2 regions of the Micromonospora sp. WMMD1102 genome follow, and region 1 is predicted to be linked to the other one. Evidence: riboswitches for the same ligand, from Rfam matches in the RefSeq annotation. Region 1 holds a riboswitch; the other holds the start of a gene.
The links. Region 1 has a riboswitch for thiamine pyrophosphate ahead of thiE (thiamine phosphate synthase). Riboswitches for the same ligand answer to the same signal wherever they lie in the genome.
Positions count from the first base shown of each region.

Region 2: another riboswitch for thiamine pyrophosphate. It lies ahead of O7626_RS25410 (ECF transporter S component); the one in region 1 lies ahead of thiE (thiamine phosphate synthase).

Region 1 covers NZ_JARUBN010000001.1:6,471,264-6,479,772, reverse strand. Annotated here, with positions in the region: gene O7626_RS29055 (ThuA domain-containing protein) at 1-5,546, opposite strand, end outside; TPP riboswitch at 6,097-6,206, shown strand; partial or broken gene thiE (thiamine phosphate synthase) at 6,201-6,818, shown strand; gene thiO (glycine oxidase ThiO) at 6,920-8,188, shown strand; gene thiS (sulfur carrier protein ThiS) at 8,179-8,379, shown strand; gene O7626_RS29035 (thiazole synthase) at 8,385-8,509, shown strand, end outside.
Region 2 covers NZ_JARUBN010000001.1:5,670,106-5,678,614, reverse strand. Annotated here, with positions in the region: gene O7626_RS25420 (energy-coupling factor transporter transmembrane component T) at 1-76, opposite strand, end outside; gene O7626_RS25415 (ABC transporter ATP-binding protein) at 73-1,518, opposite strand; gene O7626_RS25410 (ECF transporter S component) at 1,535-2,128, opposite strand; TPP riboswitch at 2,225-2,333, opposite strand; gene O7626_RS25405 (SIS domain-containing protein) at 2,489-3,238, shown strand; gene O7626_RS25400 (DUF6328 family protein) at 3,360-3,869, shown strand; gene O7626_RS25395 (hypothetical protein) at 4,088-4,213, shown strand; gene O7626_RS25390 (sigma-70 family RNA polymerase sigma factor) at 4,210-4,791, shown strand; gene O7626_RS25385 (EAL domain-containing protein) at 4,788-6,752, shown strand; gene O7626_RS25380 (hypothetical protein) at 6,930-7,553, shown strand; gene O7626_RS25375 (serine hydrolase) at 7,615-8,502, shown strand.

The DNA.
Region 1 (8,509 bases):
AGCTGCTTGATCGCCTTGTTGTCGTTGCCGTTCGCCTCGGCCTGGCGGACCGTGTCGAGCTTGTTCGACAACTGCTTGTGCCCCTTGGCCGACAGCCGACCCGTCGCCTTGAACCGGTCCAGCAACTGTTGCATGTCCCGGAACGAGGTGGTGACGAAGAACCGTACGGTCGAGGTCGTCGTGTTGCCGGCCTTGTCCGTGGCGGTCACGGTCAGCTCGTGCAGGCCGAGCGGCAGCTCGTACATCGCCTGCAGGGTGTTCGGCTGGTAGGGGCGACCGTCGAGCGTGCCGACCGTCGCCTTGATCCCGGAGGTCGGGTCGACGGCCGACCAGTTCACCCGGACGTCCTGGCTGTCACCGTAGAGCTGGCCGTCGGCCAGCCCGGAAACCAGTACGGTCGGCTTGTCTCCGTCGATCTTCAGGATCGCCGACTTGAGCGTCTCGACGTTGCCGGCGGCGTCGGTGGCCCGGTAGAGCAGCTCGTGCTGCCCGTTCCCGGTCACGTTCACCGGCTCGGTGTACGCCGTCCAGGGTCCGCCGTCCAGCGACCACTCCAGGGTGGCCACTCCGCTGCCGGCGTCGGTCGACGACAGCGTCACCGGGATGGTGCCGCTGTGCCAGCCGTCGTCGGTCGGCGGGGCGAACTCGGCGGTGCTGACCGGCGCGGTGGCGTCGATCTTCACCTCGACCGACTTCGTCTCCTCGACGTTGCCGGCCTCGTCCACCGACCGGAACCGGACGGTGTGCGTGCCGTCCCCGGCGACCGGTACCGGCTCCGAGTAGGCCGTCCAGGTCGTCGCGGTGTCGAGTTGGTATTCGGTGCGGGCCACCCCGCTGCCGCCGGCGTTGTCGGTGGCAGCCAGGGTCACCGTCACCGGGCCGGTGTACCAGCCGCCGGTCGGGGTCCCCGACACGGTGGCGGTGGTCACCGGGGCCACCTCGTCGGCCGCCTCCGTGCTGAGCCGGAAGTAGTCGAACGAGACGGTCTTCGACGCGGTCTGCGCCCCGCCGAGGCTGAACAGACCGATCCGCGGCGTGGCGCCGACTGCGGCGTTGGTCAGCGACTCGAACTCCGTCCAGGTCGTCCCGTCCGCCGAGTACGACGCCGTGTAGGTGTCACCCGACTTTGCCAGTCGCAGCTGCCACACCGAGTCGGTGAGGTCGGTGACCTGCGGCTGCGGGTCCTGCACGGTGGCGTCGATCTCGCTGCGGAACTCGATCCGCCGGCTGACCGGCTGACCCACCTGGTTGTCGGCGATGAAGTCGAGCTTCAGGTAGTTGTCGTCGTCGCCGTAGACGAGCAGACCGGCCTGCTGGTACTGCTCGTCCAGCTTGCTGCCGTCGACCTTCGTCTCGATCGTCCAGTCGCCCTCGGGAGCGGTCTGGAGCACGAAGTTCGTCGGCCCGGTGTTGTTGCCGGTGTAGATGTCACCGTTCGGCACGTCGACGTGCAGCGCGCCGTCGGCGACCCGGTACGCCGTCGGGTCCTCCCGGACGATTCCGTCCCACCGGCACTTGTCGAGGGTGGTCCCGGTGAACTCGTCGTTCGGGGTCACCTCGCCGGCCGGCTCGTCGGGCGTGACCTGGAACCAGTCGAAGCTGGCGTCCACCACGGGTGCGGTGGTGCCGCCGTTCAGCGCGAACAGCCCCACCTTCGGGTCGGTGATGCCGGCCAGCGCCGCCGACCGGCCGACCGGGGTGAAGGTCTGCCCGTCGGCCGAGAAGGCCGCGGTCAGGTTCACGCCGTCGCTGGTCAGCCGCAGGTAGACCGAGTCACCGGCCGGTGCGGGCGCCGAGTCGCCGCTTTCGTTGCGCGGGGTTCCGGCGGTCTCCCGGATGAACTCGACGACCCGGCTGCCGTTGTACAGCAGGTCCAGTTTGGCGTAGTTGTCGTCGTCGCCGTACACGATCAGGCCGGCCTGCTGGTAGTTCTCGGTCACCGCCAGGCTGACCTTGGTGGTGGCCTGCCAGCTGCCGTCCGGCGCCGGTTGCAGGACGACGTTGGTGGCGTCGTTGCGGCTGCCGTACAGGTCGCCGGAGGAGGTGGGCAGCACCAGGGAGCCGTCCCGCACACCGTAGAGCTGGTTCTCCCGGAGCACAGTCGACCAGCGGGCCTTGTCCAGCTCGCTGCCGTCGAACTCGTCCGAGCGGGCCCCGAAGCACGAGTTGTTCGGCGCCTCCACCCGCACCGGCACGCTCGCGTACGCGGCGGCGCCGCGCGAGTCCGTCACGGTAAGGGTCGCGGTGAAGTTGCCCGGGGCGGTGTACGTGTGCGTGGCGTCCAGGGTGTCCGCCGTGCCCCCGTCCCCGAAGTCCCAGGCGTACGTGAGCGGTTCGTCGCCCTCGGCGTCGCTGGCGGTGCCGTCGAAGCTCACCGCGACCGGCGCGGTGCCGGTGTTCGGGGTGGCGGTGGCGGTCACCGTCGGCGGCGCGTTGTCGGTGACGCCGCGACCGACGAACTCGACCCAGTTGACGTTGACGATCGCACCCGTGCCGGTGGCCCCGACCGGGTTCTTGGCCACGAAGTACAGCGGCCCGCTCGTCGTGCTGGGGGTCGCCAGCTCGGCCGTGGCGTTGGTGAAGGCCTGCCAGCCGCCGGTGTCCGGCACCGTGGCGGTGGCCAGTACCGGGCCGTCGGCCGCGCCGGACCGTACCTCGATCCGGGCGCCGCCGCCGGCCGAGGAGGCCCGGAACCGGAACCCGGTGATGTTCGTCAGGTTCGTCGGGTCGAAGGTCCAGTAGTCGCCGTCCTCGACGAACGCGATGTTCTGGAAGCCGCCCTCGACGTCGGAGGTGGCCTCGGTCTGCACGCCCGGGTCACCGCCGCCGACGCCGTCCGGCGCCCGGCCGGTCGCCGAGAAGTACTCGGCCTGCTTCCGCTTCGGCTGCAACTGCTCGATCGCCCGGCCGGTCAGCGCGTTCGACCCGCCGGCTCCGCCGCCGTCGGTGTAGCTGGCCTCGAAGACCGCGAAGACGTCGGCGTCGGCGCCGTGCCCGGAGGCGAGCGAGGTCTGCACCGTGCCGGTGCAGCCGGTCTGATCGTCGAGCGGGTGGGCGTGCTCGTCGTGGCCCAGGTAGTACTGCAGGACCACCCGGTCGCAGTCGATCTCCCCGTCCTCCGGGTCGGTCACCTTCACCGTGTACTTGACCTGGTCGCCCCAGTCGAAGAAGCCGCCGTCCGGCGGGAACTCGATGGTCACCGTCGGGGCGGTGTTGCCGACCGTCACCGGTACGTTCGCCACCGCCGTCCGGCCGGTGTCGCCGGTGACGGTTAGCTGGGCGGTGTAGTTGCCGGCCGCCGCGTAGGTGTGCGTCGGGTTCGGCTCGGTCGAGGTGGCGCCGTCGCCGAACGCCCAGGCGTAGGTGATCTCTCCGCCGTCCGGGTCCCGGGAGCCCTCGCTGGAGAACGCCACGGTCAGCGGCGCCGGGCCGGAGGTCGGCTCCGCGCTGGCGACCGCGATCGGTGCCCGGTCCCCGGCGATGTAGTCGATCCGGTAGACCCCGGAGTTGTCGTTGTTGCCGCCGAAGCCGCTGCCCCACTCGATGAGGTACAGCGCGCCGTCCGGGCCGAACTCGAAGTCCATCGGCCGGAGGAAGGTCATCCCGGTGAGCATCTGGTTGATGTCCACCAGGGACTTTCCGTCCGCGGCGACCTGGAAGGCGTACATCTTGTTCTGGTTCCACTCACCGAACGTCGCCTTGCCGTCGTAGTACGCCGGCCACTTGCGGTCGGAGGTGTTCGCCGGGTCGTACCGGTAGACCGGGCCGCCCATCGGGGCACCGCCGCCGCCGATCTCGGGGAAGAGCGGGTTGCCGCCGTAGTCGTAGTCGACGGTGGCCGGGATCGCCGGCGGCAGGTTGGTCAGCCCGGTGTTGTTCGGCGAGTCGTTCACCGGGGCGGCACAGTCGAACTTCGCCCCGCTCGGCCCGGACGGGAACTGGTAGTCGTTGTAGGCGTAGTTCGCCCCGTGGCAGTACGGCCAGCCGTAGTTGCCGGCCTCGGCGACGATGTTCCACTCCACCGTCCCCTCCGGACCGCGGTTCGGGTTCGCCGCCCCGGCGTCCGGGCCGTAGTCGGCCACGTAGAGGGTGTCGGTCTTGGGGTCGATGCCGATCCGGAACGGGTTCCGGAAGCCCATCCCGTAGATCTCCGGCCGGGTCTTCTCGGTGCCCGGCGCGAAGAGGTTGCCCTCGGGGACGGTGTACGTCCCGTCGTCCTCCGGGTGGATCCGGAGCACCTTGCCGCGCAGGTCGTTCGTGTTGCCGGCGCTGCGCTGCGCGTCGTAGTCCTGCCGGCCCGGCCGCTCGTCGATCGGGGTGAAGGAGTTCGACTCGAACGGGTTGGTGTTGTCGCCGGTGGCCAGATAGAGGTTGCCGGCGCTGTCGAAGGTCATGCTGCCGCCGGCGTGGCAGCAGGTGTTCCGCTGCGTCGTCACCTCGAGCACGATCTTCTCGCTGGCCAGGTCGAGGGTGTCACCGACGACGGTGAACCGGGAGAGGTAGTTGCGCGGGCCGCCGCCGTTCGGGGCGTAGTAGAGGTACACCCACTTGTTGCTGGCGAAGTCGGGGTCGAGCCGGAGGCCGATCAGCCCGTCCTCGTTGCCGCCGAAGACGTCGAGGTCGGCGGCGGTGACCGTGGTGCCGGTGTCCGGCTTGACGATCTGGACCCGGCCGTCCCGCTCGATGTAGAAGACCCGGCCGTCGGCGGCGACGTCCAGCTCCATCGGGTTGTTCGTGTTGCTGTCCAGCGTGATCTTCTCGAAGCTGCTGGTCAGCGAGGCGGAGCAGTCGGCCTCGACGGCACCGGCCGCGGTCTGGATGCCACCGAGCAGGTGGCCCAGGAACTCCGGCTCGGCGTACGACTGCTGGGTGTGGCCACCGGCCGTGTACCAGGCCCGGCCGCCGTCGTAGTCCTGGCACCAGGCGAACGGGTGGTCGTGGCCCATCGCCCCGGCGCCCGGGGTGTAGCTGCGCTCGTCCAGCGAGGCGAGTACGTGCACGTCGCCGCGCGGGTTCTCGCGGAAGTTGTACCACTCGTCGTACCGGGACCACTGCGCCGGCAGGTCGTTCGTGGACTCGTGCGCGGGGTCCTCGACCTTGATGGTGGCCTGCTGGTTGGCCGGGTGCGAGGCGAAGTACGCGCCGACCAGGTCGCCGTACCAGGGCCAGTCGTACTCGGTGTCGGAGGCGGCGTGGATGCCGACGTACCCGCCGCCGGCCTGGACGTACCGCTCGAACGCGGCCTGCTGCTCCGCGTTGAGTACGTCGCCGGTGGTGGAGAGCCAGATCACCGCCTGGTACCCGTCGAGGTTGGCGTCGGTGAACGCGGTGGAGTCCTCGGTGGCGTCGACGGTGAAGCCGTTGTCGGCACCGAGCTGCTGGATCGCGGCGATACCGGCCGGGATGGAGTCGTGCCGGAAGCCGGCGGTCTTGGAGAAGACCAGCACGCTGAACGGCTCGGCCTGGATCGCCGGGGCCTTCCCCATCGGTGCCGGGGCCTGCGGAAGCGCCGCCGGGGCGGCCAAGGCCGGGGTCGGGGCCAGCATGGTCGTGCCGAGCAGTACGGCCGCGGCGGTGCCGACCAGGCGACGGAAGAGTCTCGGGCCGTGCGGGCCGGAAGCGGGTCTGCGGTGGGGGTGTGGGGGGTGCGAGGTGCCGCCGGGGCGGCCGGGAGTGGACACGGAGGATCTCCTTGGTCCGCGAAGGACAGAGGGATCCCGCGCCGGACGCCGAAGCCGCCACGGGGGTGTGGTGGTACGCCCGGAGCTCGCCGAAGCACCGGCCGTCGAGGTCTTGCCTTGTGGTCGGGGTCTTGCCTTGGGGTCGGGTTTTGCCTTGGGGTCGGGGTTTTGCCTAGTGGCCGAATTTTGCCTTGTGATTGAACAAATTAGGGCCGGGCGCTGGCCGGTCGGAATACGACGGTGAGGTTAATTCGGGTAACGGTTGCGTAACGGGACGGCGCGATCCGGATAGGACAGACATATCCCTCCGGTGCCGGTCAGCCGCTCCGGAACGGCGGTACGTGCTTCGATGTCGATCCTGTGCGCTGGGCCACGGCCCTTTACGGATTCGTGACCGGCGACGTACGCTCGCCGACAAGTAACCCACGGGAGCCCGGTGGACCGGGCTGAGAGGGGGGCTGCGAGCCCCCGACCGTCGAACCTGATCCGGGTAATGCCGGCGCAGGGAGGAGCGTTGCCGTGCTATCCATCGGACGACTTCACCTCATCACCGACACCCGGCCGGGGCGGGACCCGCTCGCCGTGGTCGACGCGGCCCTGGCGGTCGCCGGCCCCGAGCTGGTCGTACAGGTCCGGGTGGAAGACGACGCCGACGACCGGACCGGGTACGAACTGGCCGCCGAGGTCACCGGCCGGTGCGCCGCCGTCGGGGCGACCTGCCTGGTGAACGACCGGCTGCACCTGGCCCTGGCGGTCGGGGCGGCGGGCGGGCACGTCGGCGCCCGGGACCTGCCGGTCGACGCCGCCCGCCGGGTGCTCGGCCCGGACGCCGTGCTCGGCGCGACCGCCCGGGACCCGGAGACCGGCGCGGCGGCGGTCGCGGCCGGCGCCAGTTACCTCGGCGTCGGCCCCTGCCACGCCACCTCCACCAAGGACGGCCTGCCCGCCCCGATCGGCCCGGACGGCATCCGCCGGGTCGCCTCGGCGGTCCCGGTACCGGTGATCGCGATCGGCGGGATCACCGCCGAACGGGTACCCGCGCTGCTGGCCGCCGGGGCGTACGGGGTGGCCGTGGTCGGTGCCGTCGCCAACGCCGCCGACCCGTCCCGAGCCGTCGCCGACCTGCTTACCGCACTCGCCACCGTCCCGCCCCCACCCCTGCCGGAGCGGGGATTCCCACCGGGGTGGGACCCCCGGCGGGGATCCCCGACCTCCGCGCGGGGTGCGGGGGCGGCGGGATGGTAGGCACCGGCCGGGCGGACGTCGCCGTGGTGGGCGGCGGGCCGATCGGGCTCGCCGTCGCCTGGCGCTGCGCCGCCCGGGGCATGCGGGTCGACGTGTACGACGACGACCCCGGCTCCGGCGCCTCCGACGTGGCGGCCGGGATGCTCGCCCCGGTCGCCGAGACGTACTTCGGCGAACGGGTGCTGACCGGACTGCTCGTCGAGTCGGCGGCCCGCTGGCCGGGATTCGCCGCCGAACTCGGCGAGTACACCGGAGTGGACCTCGGCTACCGGACCGAGGGGACACTCACCGTCGCGCTCACCTCGGACGACCTGGCCGAGGCGGAGCGGCTCTGGACGTACCAGCGGAATCTCGGACTGCCGGTCACCCCGCTGCGGCCGGCGGAGCTGCGCGAGCGCGAGCCGCTGCTCGCCACCCGGCTGCGCGGCGGTGCGTTCGCCCCCGGCGACCACCAGGTCGACCCGCGCCGGCTGGTCGCCGCGCTGCGGGTCGCGGCCGAACGCGCCGGGGTGAACCTGGTGCCCCGGCCGGTCCGGCGGCTCGCCGAGCTGGACGCGGCGGCCACGGTCGTCGCGGCCGGCTGCGGCACGGCGGCGCTCACCGGCCTGCCGGTCCGGCCGGTGAAGGGGCAGATCCTGCGGCTGCGCGCCCCCGGCGGCGCGACACCCGGCTTCCGGCACGTGATCCGGGGCCACGCCGACGGCCGGGGCGTCTACCTGGTGCCCCGGATCGACGGCGAGGTGGTGGTCGGGGCCACCGTCGAGGAGCGCGCCGACCTGGCGGTCACCGCCGGAGCGGTGTTCGAGCTGCTCCGGGCCGCCACCGAGGTGCTCCCGGAACTGACCGAGTACGAGCTGGTGGAGGCGCGCTCCGGGCTGCGCCCCGGTACGCCGGACAACGCGCCGCTGCTCGGCCCGCTGCCGGACCGGCCCGACGTGGTGGTGGCGGCCGGGCACTTCCGGCACGGCATCGTGCTCACCCCGCTCACCGCCGACCTGGTCGCCGACCTGCTGGCCACCGGGGTACCCGACCCGGCGCTCGCGCCGCTGTCACCGGCCCGGTTCGCCGAGCTCCCGACGCCGACGGCGCGACCGGCACGGCCGGGCGCGGCTTCGGCGCCGAGCCGGGCGGACCGGGACGGGAAACCGGCGGCCCGGCCGGCAGAGGTGCCGGCGGAGGCGGTCGACGGGCCGGTTACCGGCGGGCGGCGGGCGGAGCCGGACGACGAGACGAAGAGGGTGGGGAGGACGCGGTGGAGCTGACCGTGAACGGAGTCGAGCAGCGGCTGCCCGGCGAACTGACCGTGGCGGACCTGGTGCGGCAGATCACCAACGCGCACCGGGGGGTGGCGGTGGCGGTGAACGGCGAGGTGGTGCCCCGGGGTGGCTGGCCGGCCCGGCAGCTGCGCGACGGCGACCGGGTCGAGGTGCTGACCGCGGCGCAGGGCGGGTGAACGGCATGACCCACGGACTCACCGACCGCGAACTCGAACCCGCCGCCGAATCCGGGCGGAGCGCCGATCCCGGGCGGAGCGCCGATCCCGGGCGCAGCGCCGATCCCGGAAGCGATCTCGTACCCGGAAC
Region 2 (8,509 bases), 800 kb from region 1:
CGGCGGCGACCTTGGCCACCGGGTTGCGCCGGGCCAGCGGTGCGTCGGGGGCGGCGATCGGCTGGTGCGGGATCACCCGACCCGCCCCACCGCGGCGGTGCCGGCCGGCGGATCGAGCCGGACGGTCCGGTCGGCCAGCGCGGCGACGAAGTCGGCGTCGTGGGTGACCGCGACCACGCCGTGCCCACTGTCGCGCAGCCCGGCGAGCAGGTCGACAAGTTCGAGCCAGGTACGCCGGTCCTGGCCGAACGTCGGCTCGTCCAGCACCAGCAGCCGGGGCGCGGTGGCCAGCGCGGTCGCCACGCTCAGCCGCCGCGCCTGACCGCCGGAGAGGGTGTACGGGTTGGCCTCGGCCAGCCGGTCCAGCCGGAGCCGGACCAGCAGCTCGTCCACCACCGACCGGACCTCCGCCTCCGGCCGGCCGGTCCGGCGCGGCCCGAGCGCCAGCTCGGCGAAGACGGTGCCGCTGACGAACTGGTGCTCCGGGTCCTGGAAGACCGAGCCGATCCGGGCGGCCAGCACCGGCGCCCGCCACCGGTGTGGTGCGCTGCCGGCGTGCCGACCGGCGAGTTCCGGGGTGGCCGACAGCCGGCCGCCGCCGGGCCGGAGCAGCCCGCCGAGCAGCAGGGCCAGGGTCGACTTGCCGGCACCGTTGCGGCCGAGCACCGCGAGCGCCTCGCCGGCGCGTACCCGCAGGTCGGTGTCGACCAGCCGGGGTGGCAGGCCGAGCCGGTCGGCGGTGAGCAGCAGGTCTCCGGGGCTGGCGGTCGCCCGGCGCGGTGCCGGCGGCGGGCCCGGCACCCAGACCCCGGCGGCGGCCAGTGCTTCGCCGTGCGCCGCGAAGACCTGCTCGGCAGGGCCGTCGGCCAGTGTCCCGCCGCCCGGTTCGAGCACCACCACCCGGTCGACGAGCGGCAGCGACTCCGCCACCCGGTGCTCGACCAGGATCAGCGTGGTGTCGTCGTCGACAGCCGCCCGGACGGCGTCCCGGACCAGCGCGGCGCCGGCCGGGTCCAGGTTCGCGGTCGGCTCGTCGAGCAGCAGCAGGCCGGGCCGGAGGGCGAGTACGCCGGCCAGGGCGAGCCGCTGCTGTTCCCCGCCGGAGAGCGCGGCGGTGGACCGGTCGGGCCCGTACGGGAAGCCGACCCGGTCCAGCGCCTCGGTGACCCGGGGCCAGATCTCCGCCGCCGGTACGCCCCGGTTCTCCAGGCCGAACGCCACGTCGTCGCCGGCCCGGGCCATCACGAGCTGGGTCTGCGGGTCCTGGAAGACGATGCCGACCCGCTCCCGGGCCTTGCGCGGGTCGAGTCCGTCGATCTCGACGGTGCCCTCCTGCTCGCCGGAGTCCTCGGCGAGCAGCCCGGCCAGCGCCGCCAGCAGGGTGCTCTTGCCGGCCCCGGAGGCGCCGAGCAGGAGTACCCGCTCGCCGTGCCCGATCCGCAGGTCGAGGTCGCGGACCGCCCAGGCCCGGCGGCCGGCGTGCCGCCAGCCGAAGCCGCGCAGCCGTACCTCGCTCACGACGGCACCGCGCCGGTCAGACGAGGGTACGTTCGCGGCCGGCCGGGAACCGGTCCAGCACACCGGTCCGGGCCAGTGCCCGGGTGAGCAGCCAGCCGCCGGCGCCGGCCAGCACCGCCGCGCTGAGCACGGTGATCACGAAGACGGGTACCCGGAACGCGGCGAAGTCGTACTCGGAGTAGTAGCGGAACTGGTCGAAGATCGCGGCGGCGAGTCCGGCCAGCAGGCCGGAGCCGACCGCCACCGGCAGCCGGAACGAGCGGTAACGCAGCGCCGCGAACGCCAGCTCGGCGCCGACGCCCTGGGCGGCCCCCTGGAGGATCGCGACGGTGCCCCACTGGCTGCCCAGCAGCACCGAGACGACGGCGGCGAGGAACTCGCAGTAGAACGCCGCGCCCGGTTTCCGGATCACCAGGCCGCCGAGTACGCCCGGCACCAGCCAGATGCCGTAGATGACCGCCTGGGCCGGCGGGAAGAAGGTGAAGGCGCCCTCGGTGGCGCTCCAGACCACGTTCCAGGCCCAGAAGACGACGCCGAACGCGACCGCGATGACCGAGGCGACGACGATGTCGACGGTGCGCCATCTGGTGGTGTCGGTGGACTGCTTCATTGCGTGGCCTCCCAGTCGTCGCGTTCGTCGAGACGGTGGTTCGACGAACCGGCAGGACGCACGCCGCAACCCGGGACGGCCCGGACTGCGGCGCGGCTGGAGACTCGACCGAACTCCCTGCGCTGGCATTACCCAGATCAGGTTCGAGGGTCTGCGGGTGGGTTCACCCGCACTCTCAGCGCTGTGCGCTCCCCTGTCGGATGTGCTGTTGTTGCGCAGACGGTACACCGGATACCGGTACGCCGACAGCGGGCGGCGGTGGATGTGGCCGCGCCCACCACGGCACCGGACGGGGTGGGCCTGGCACGGCACGGGATAGGGTGGATGGCCCAGATCGTCGTCTCGAAGGGATCCGTGACCGTGACACTCAGCCCCGAGGGCTATCTCGACGTGGTCAGCGAGACGATCGGGCGGGTGGCGGCCGATTCCCGGGACGGCGTACGCCGGGCAGCCGACCTGGTCACCGCCGCGTTGCGGGCCGGGGGAGTGGTGCAGGCGTTCGGCACCGGCCACTCGGAGGCGCTGGCGATGGAGATCGCCGGTAGGGCCGGCGGACTGGTTCCGACGAATCGGATCGCCCTGCGGGACCTGGTGTTGCGCGGTGGCGAGCCGGTCGACATCCTCGGGCCGACCCTGGAGCGGGATCCGACGGTGGCCCACCGGCTCTACGAGCTGACTCCGGTCGACCCCCGGGACGTCTTCGTGATCGCCTCGAACTCCGGGGTGAACGGCACGATCGTCGAGTTCGCGTCGCTGGTCAAGGAGCACGGGCACGGGCTGATCGCGATCAACTCTGGGCAGCACTCGGCCCGGGTGGCGTCCCGGCATCCGTCCGGGCGCAAGCTGGGCGACCTCGCCGACGTGGTGCTGGACAACGGCGCCCCGTACGGCGACGCGGCCCTGCCGCTGCCCGGCGGTGGCGCGGTCGGCGCGGTGTCGTCGATCACCGCCGCGCTGCTCGCCCAGCAAGTCGTGGTGGAGGTGGTCCGCCGGCTGGTCGAGGCGGGCGAAACCGCCCCGGTCTACCTCTCGGCCAACATTCCGGACAGCGACGACCACAACAACAGCCTGGAGGCCCGGTACGCCGGCCGGATCCGCCGGGGTTCCTGAGTCCGACAGCAGCACCGGAAAGGCCGGCGGTCCCGCACGCCCCGCCGGCCGAACGTGCGTGCGTTTCGCGTCTGCTCCGTTCGGGCATCACTGCTGCCAACTTCGAGGCGGGAGGCGCCAGGTGAGCGTGGAGACGGAGAAGCAGCGTTGGCAGCGCAATTTCGCCGACCTGTTGCAGGAACTGCGGGTCGCGCAGACCGGGGTGCAGATCCTGTTCGCCTTCCTGCTCACCCTGCCGTTCAGTGCCGGCTTCCCGGAAACCAGCACCTTCCAGCAGGACATCTACATCGTCGCGCTGCTGGCGGCGGCTGCGGCCACCGCGTTGATCATCTCGCCGGTCGCCTTCCACCGGGCGCTCTTCCGGCAGGGGCGCAAGCCGGAACTCGTCCGGTTCGCGCACGCCATGGCGACCGGCGGCCTGGCCTTCATGCTGATCGCCATGGTCAGCTCGGTGCTGCTGATCACCGACTTCCTGCTGCCCCGGCCGGTGGCGTTCGTACTCAGCGGGCTGACCGGGCTCTGGTTCCTGACCTTCTGGGCCGCGCTGCCGTTCATGCGCCGCAACTGGGGCGAGCCGGACGAGGACGACGACACCGAGCCGACCACCGCCCGCCCGGACGCCGTCGAGTGAACCGAGCCGCGCGTTCCGTCACTTTCCGCAATCCATACTGGACAGTAGATCGGTTGGCCTGATCGGCTTGTCTACTGTGGCCGAATGGAGGAAATACCGCAGCCAGTCGCCACTTTATTGATCATCGCTATCTTCGCCTGGGCGGGTCGCCCCGCACACCGGGACCCTTGACGGAGAGTTATACGCGGAACGACAACTACGGACCGCGAGAGGCGAGGATGAGCGAGGTTCTGGGGGGACTGTCGACCGGTGGTCCGGCGGCGGTGCTGGTGGGCCTGATCGGAGGGGTGGGCCTGCCGGCCCACGGCCCGCTGCGTCGAACAGACGAGGGCGGGGCGGCATGAGAAGCGGCGACAACGCGGTGGTGCGGGCCGAGTCGGCCGCCCGGTTGGGGGACCGGGGCCAGGCCGAGTCGGCGACCAGCTTCGAGGTGTTCTGCCAGTGCAACTTCGTGCTGGTCGAGCGGTTCCTGCTGGCCCGCTGTGCGGACCGAGGGCTGGTGGAGGACGCCGTACAGGAGGCGTTCGCCACCGCCCGGGACAAGTGGGAACAGATCCGCGACTACGAGAAGCCACTGGCCTGGCTGTACAAGACCGCCCGGTACAAGCTGCTGGTGTTGCAGCGGCGTCACGGGCCGGAGCCGACGGTCAGCCTGGCGGAGGTGCCACCGGAGCGGCTGGCCGAACCGGCCGACCCGGCGGAGGCCCGGGAACTGCTGCGCGGCTGGCTGCGCCAGTTGCCGCCGAGACAGGCCGAGGTCTTCGTGTTGACCCTGGACGGCTGGCAGGACCACGAGATCGCGGCCATCCTCGGCATCGCGCACAACACGGTGCGGGCGTACCGGCAGGAGGCCCGGCGCCGGTTGCGGGAACTCGCCCAGCAGGCGGGCTTCGAGACGCCGGCCGGGAGGGACCGGGGATGAACCTGGACGACGTCCTCGCGCTGGCGTCGGACCGCACGCTCAGCGAGCTGGAACGGGCCCGCGCCCGGCGGGCCACCCGCCGGGTGCGACAGGAGTACCAGCGGGCAACCTCCGAGGGCCGCGACCTGACCGGCGACGTCGAGGTACGCGACCCGTTGACCGCCGGCACCGACGAGGCGGCCCGGATCGTCCGGGCGGCCCAGTTGGCCAAGCACGGCACCGTGACCTGGGTCCGGGCCAGCGGAGAGTTGACCTGGTCGGACGAGATGGCCCTGATCCTCGGCTATCCGCCGGGCACCGTGCGGCACACGCTCGCCACGCTGGCCCGGCTGGTCCACCCCGACGACGTCGACGGGGTGCGCGCGGCGGTCGAGTCGGTGTGGCGGGACCGGACGGTCCGGGAGGCGACCTGCCGGGTGATCCGTCCGGACCGGGTCACCCGGTACGTGCACTGCCACCTGGAGTACGTGGTCGACCCGGAGGACCGGCCGCACGGCATCGTCGGCACCGCCCGGGACGTCACCGAGGTCGAACTCGCCCGCCAGGAGCAGACGCGGCTGGCCCGGCGCCGCGAGACCGTGCATCCGGAGCTGGCCGGCCGGGACCCGGTCACCGGGCTCTTCCACCGGGCCCGGTTCGCCGACGAGATCGACACCGCCCAGCGGGGCGGTCCGGGCGTACTCCTGGTGGTGGCGGTGGAGCCGGTCGGCCCCGACGCCGATGCCGACGGCGAGCCCGGCGGCGGCCCGGACGAGCAGGAGCGGCTGGCGGTGGCGGTCGCCCAGGTCGTCCGCCGGGTCGCCCGGCGCTCCGACGTCTGCGGTCTGACCGCTCCGAACGAGTTCGGGGTACTCATGCCGCGCACCACGCCGAGTTCGGCCACCGCGCTCGCCGAGTCCATTATCGACGGCATCCGGTCCCAGCCGTTCGTGCTGGGCCGGACCCGGCTGCTCGACGCCTGGGGCGGCCTGGTCCGCTACCAGGGGCGGGACGGCAGCCGGGGCGTCGACCTGGTCGTGGACGCCGAGACGGCCTGGCGCCGGGCCAGGGCGACCGGGGTGGCCCGGGTCGCCCTGGACCAGCCGGCGGCCGAGGAGGAGCGCCGGGAGCTGTGCCGGCACCGGGTCCGGGCGACGGTGGCGGAGAACCGCTTCACCCTCTACACCCAGCCGATCCTCGACCTGCGGCTCAACCAGGTCACCCGGCAGGAGATCCTGCTCCGGGTACTCGACGACGCGGGGCGGGCGCACTCCGCCTCGACCCTGCTCGGCGACGCGGAGCGGGTGGACGAGGTCCTGCCGATCGACCGCTGGGTGGTCGACCGCACCATCGAACTCGTCGCCCGGGGCTCGGGTACCTCGCACTACCAGGTGAACCTCTCCGGGCGGTCGCTCGGCGACCCGCACCTGCTGGAGCGGCTGCAGCTCCGGCTCCAGCAGTACGACGTCGACCCCGGCCAGCTCACCTTCGAGGTCACCGAGACGGCCCGGATCGGCAACCTGACCGAGGCGCACAACTTCGCGCACGGCATCCGCGAACTCGGCTGCCAGCTCGCCCTGGACGACTTCGGTTCGGGGCATGTGCCGTTCACGTTCCTCACCTGCTTTCCGGTGGACCTGGTGAAGCTGGACGGCGAGTTCGTCACCGGGATCGAGCACTCGGTGGCGAACCAGCGCATCGTGCGGTCGATCGTCGAGCTGTGCGGGTCGCTGGGCATCCGGACCGCGGCCGAGCACGTCGAGGACGAGGGCACGATGAACCTGCTCCGCGACTTCGGGGTGGACTTCGCCCAGGGCTACCTGGTGGGCAGGCCGAAGCCGGTGGGCCGGCCGTCCGGTGATGCCGTGGCCCGGTTCGGTCAACCGACCCGGTTGCCGTTGCGCAGGATGATCGTGAACTTGCCGCCGAACGACTGCTTGCCCAGCCCGTTCGCCTGGCCGGGCGCGCTGTCACCCGAGTAGTAGTAGAGCGGCCAGGAGCCGCCGCTCGTCGCGGGCCTGGCCGTTCTGTTCGTCCGTCGTTCCCCCCGCCGTCGACCATCCGACCATGCAACGTCCCGGGGGCGATCGCCGTCTTTAAGGGACGTGGAAGCCCGAGTAAGGCCGCTACCGGCCGGGACAGTACTTCTCCTCCTGCTGGTGTTGCCGGTGGTGCTGGCCGCCGCGGGTTGCACCGCCGAGCCGGCACCCCGGGCCCCGGCCGCCGAGGGGACCCGGTCGACCGCGAGCGGCCCGGGGCAGCGGCCGGCAGCCCTCGACGTGGCGCTGCTCCGGCCCGACGGTTTGGGCGCCGGATGGCGGCAGAGTGCGCATCCGCCCGAGCCGCCGCCGTGGCCGTGGCTCCAGGCCGACTGCCCGGCGTACCGGGACGAGGACTATCCGGCCCAGCGGCACCGGGTCGGCGCCGTGCAGCGCCGCTTCCGGCACGAGCCGTCCGAGCTGGTCGCGACGCAGGTCGTCGAGGACTACCAGCCGGGGTGGGCGGTGCGGGCCCTGGACGACGTACGCCGGGTCGTCCGGACCTGCGCCCGGTACGACGCGTACGGCGCCACCGTCTCGTTCACGGTGCTGGAGACGGAGCTGCCGCCTGGAGGTGGGCTGGTGGTGCAGGGCCGGATCGAGTCTCCCGGCACACCGACCCGGTCCACCCTGCTGGTGGCGGTACGCCAGCACGACCGGCTCTCCACGCTGAACATCCCGGGGCCGGTGGACCCCGACACCGCGATCATCGTGGTGCGGAAGCTGGCGGATCTCCTTGACTAGCCGACGCGGGCCCGATGGTCGAACCGGGCCGACCGGTCGGTCCGGGCCGAGACGCCGGGAGTTGCTCGCGGCCACCGCCGCCGCACTGCTCGGCGCGGGCGCGGCCGGCACCGGGTTGGCGTACTGGTCGGCGGGTTCGCCGGGTGCCGGTCCGCGGCCGGGGGCGGCGGCCACCCCGGCCCGGCCGACGCCGAGCCCGACGCCGGACCATCCGGCGCTGGCGCGTACCCGGATCGTCCGCTATCTGCGCGGAGTCGGCGGCCGGGTCAGCCTGGCGGTGCGGGACCGGGCCACCGGGCTGGCGGTCGTCGCCGGCACCCGGCGCTACCAGACGGCCAGCATCGTCAAGGTGGACATCCTGGCGGCCCTGCTGCTGCGCCGCCAGGAGCAGGGCCGCACACTCAGTGCGGACGAGCGGCGGCGGGCCCGCACGATGATCGTGGTCAGCGACAACGCGGCGGCGAGCAGCCTCTACGCCGCGATCGGCCACCGGGCCGGCCTGACCGCCGCGAACCGGACCCTCGGGTTGCGCCAGACCACCCCCGCCGCGAGCTGGGGGCTGACCACGACGACGGCAGCCGACCAGCTCCGGCTGCTGACCGTGCTCACCGACCCGGCCGGTCCGCTCGATGCCGACGGCCGGGCGTTCCTGCTCGGCCTGATGGGGCAGGTCGACGAGGCCCAGGACTGGGGGATCACCGCCGCCGCCGGGCGGGCCAGCACCGCCAGCTGTGTCAAGAACGGCTGGACGACCGTGGACGCCGACAACGGACTCTGGCTGGCGAACAGCATCGGCCGGATCGTAGAGCCGGGCCGGGACTGGCTGGTCGCCGTACTCTCCGACCACCATCCGACGCGGCAGCAGGGGATCGCGGCGGTGGAGAAGGCCGCCAGGTACGCGTTGACCGAACTGCGGGCGGTCCCGTCACCCGGTACGCCGGCACACTGAGCCAGCC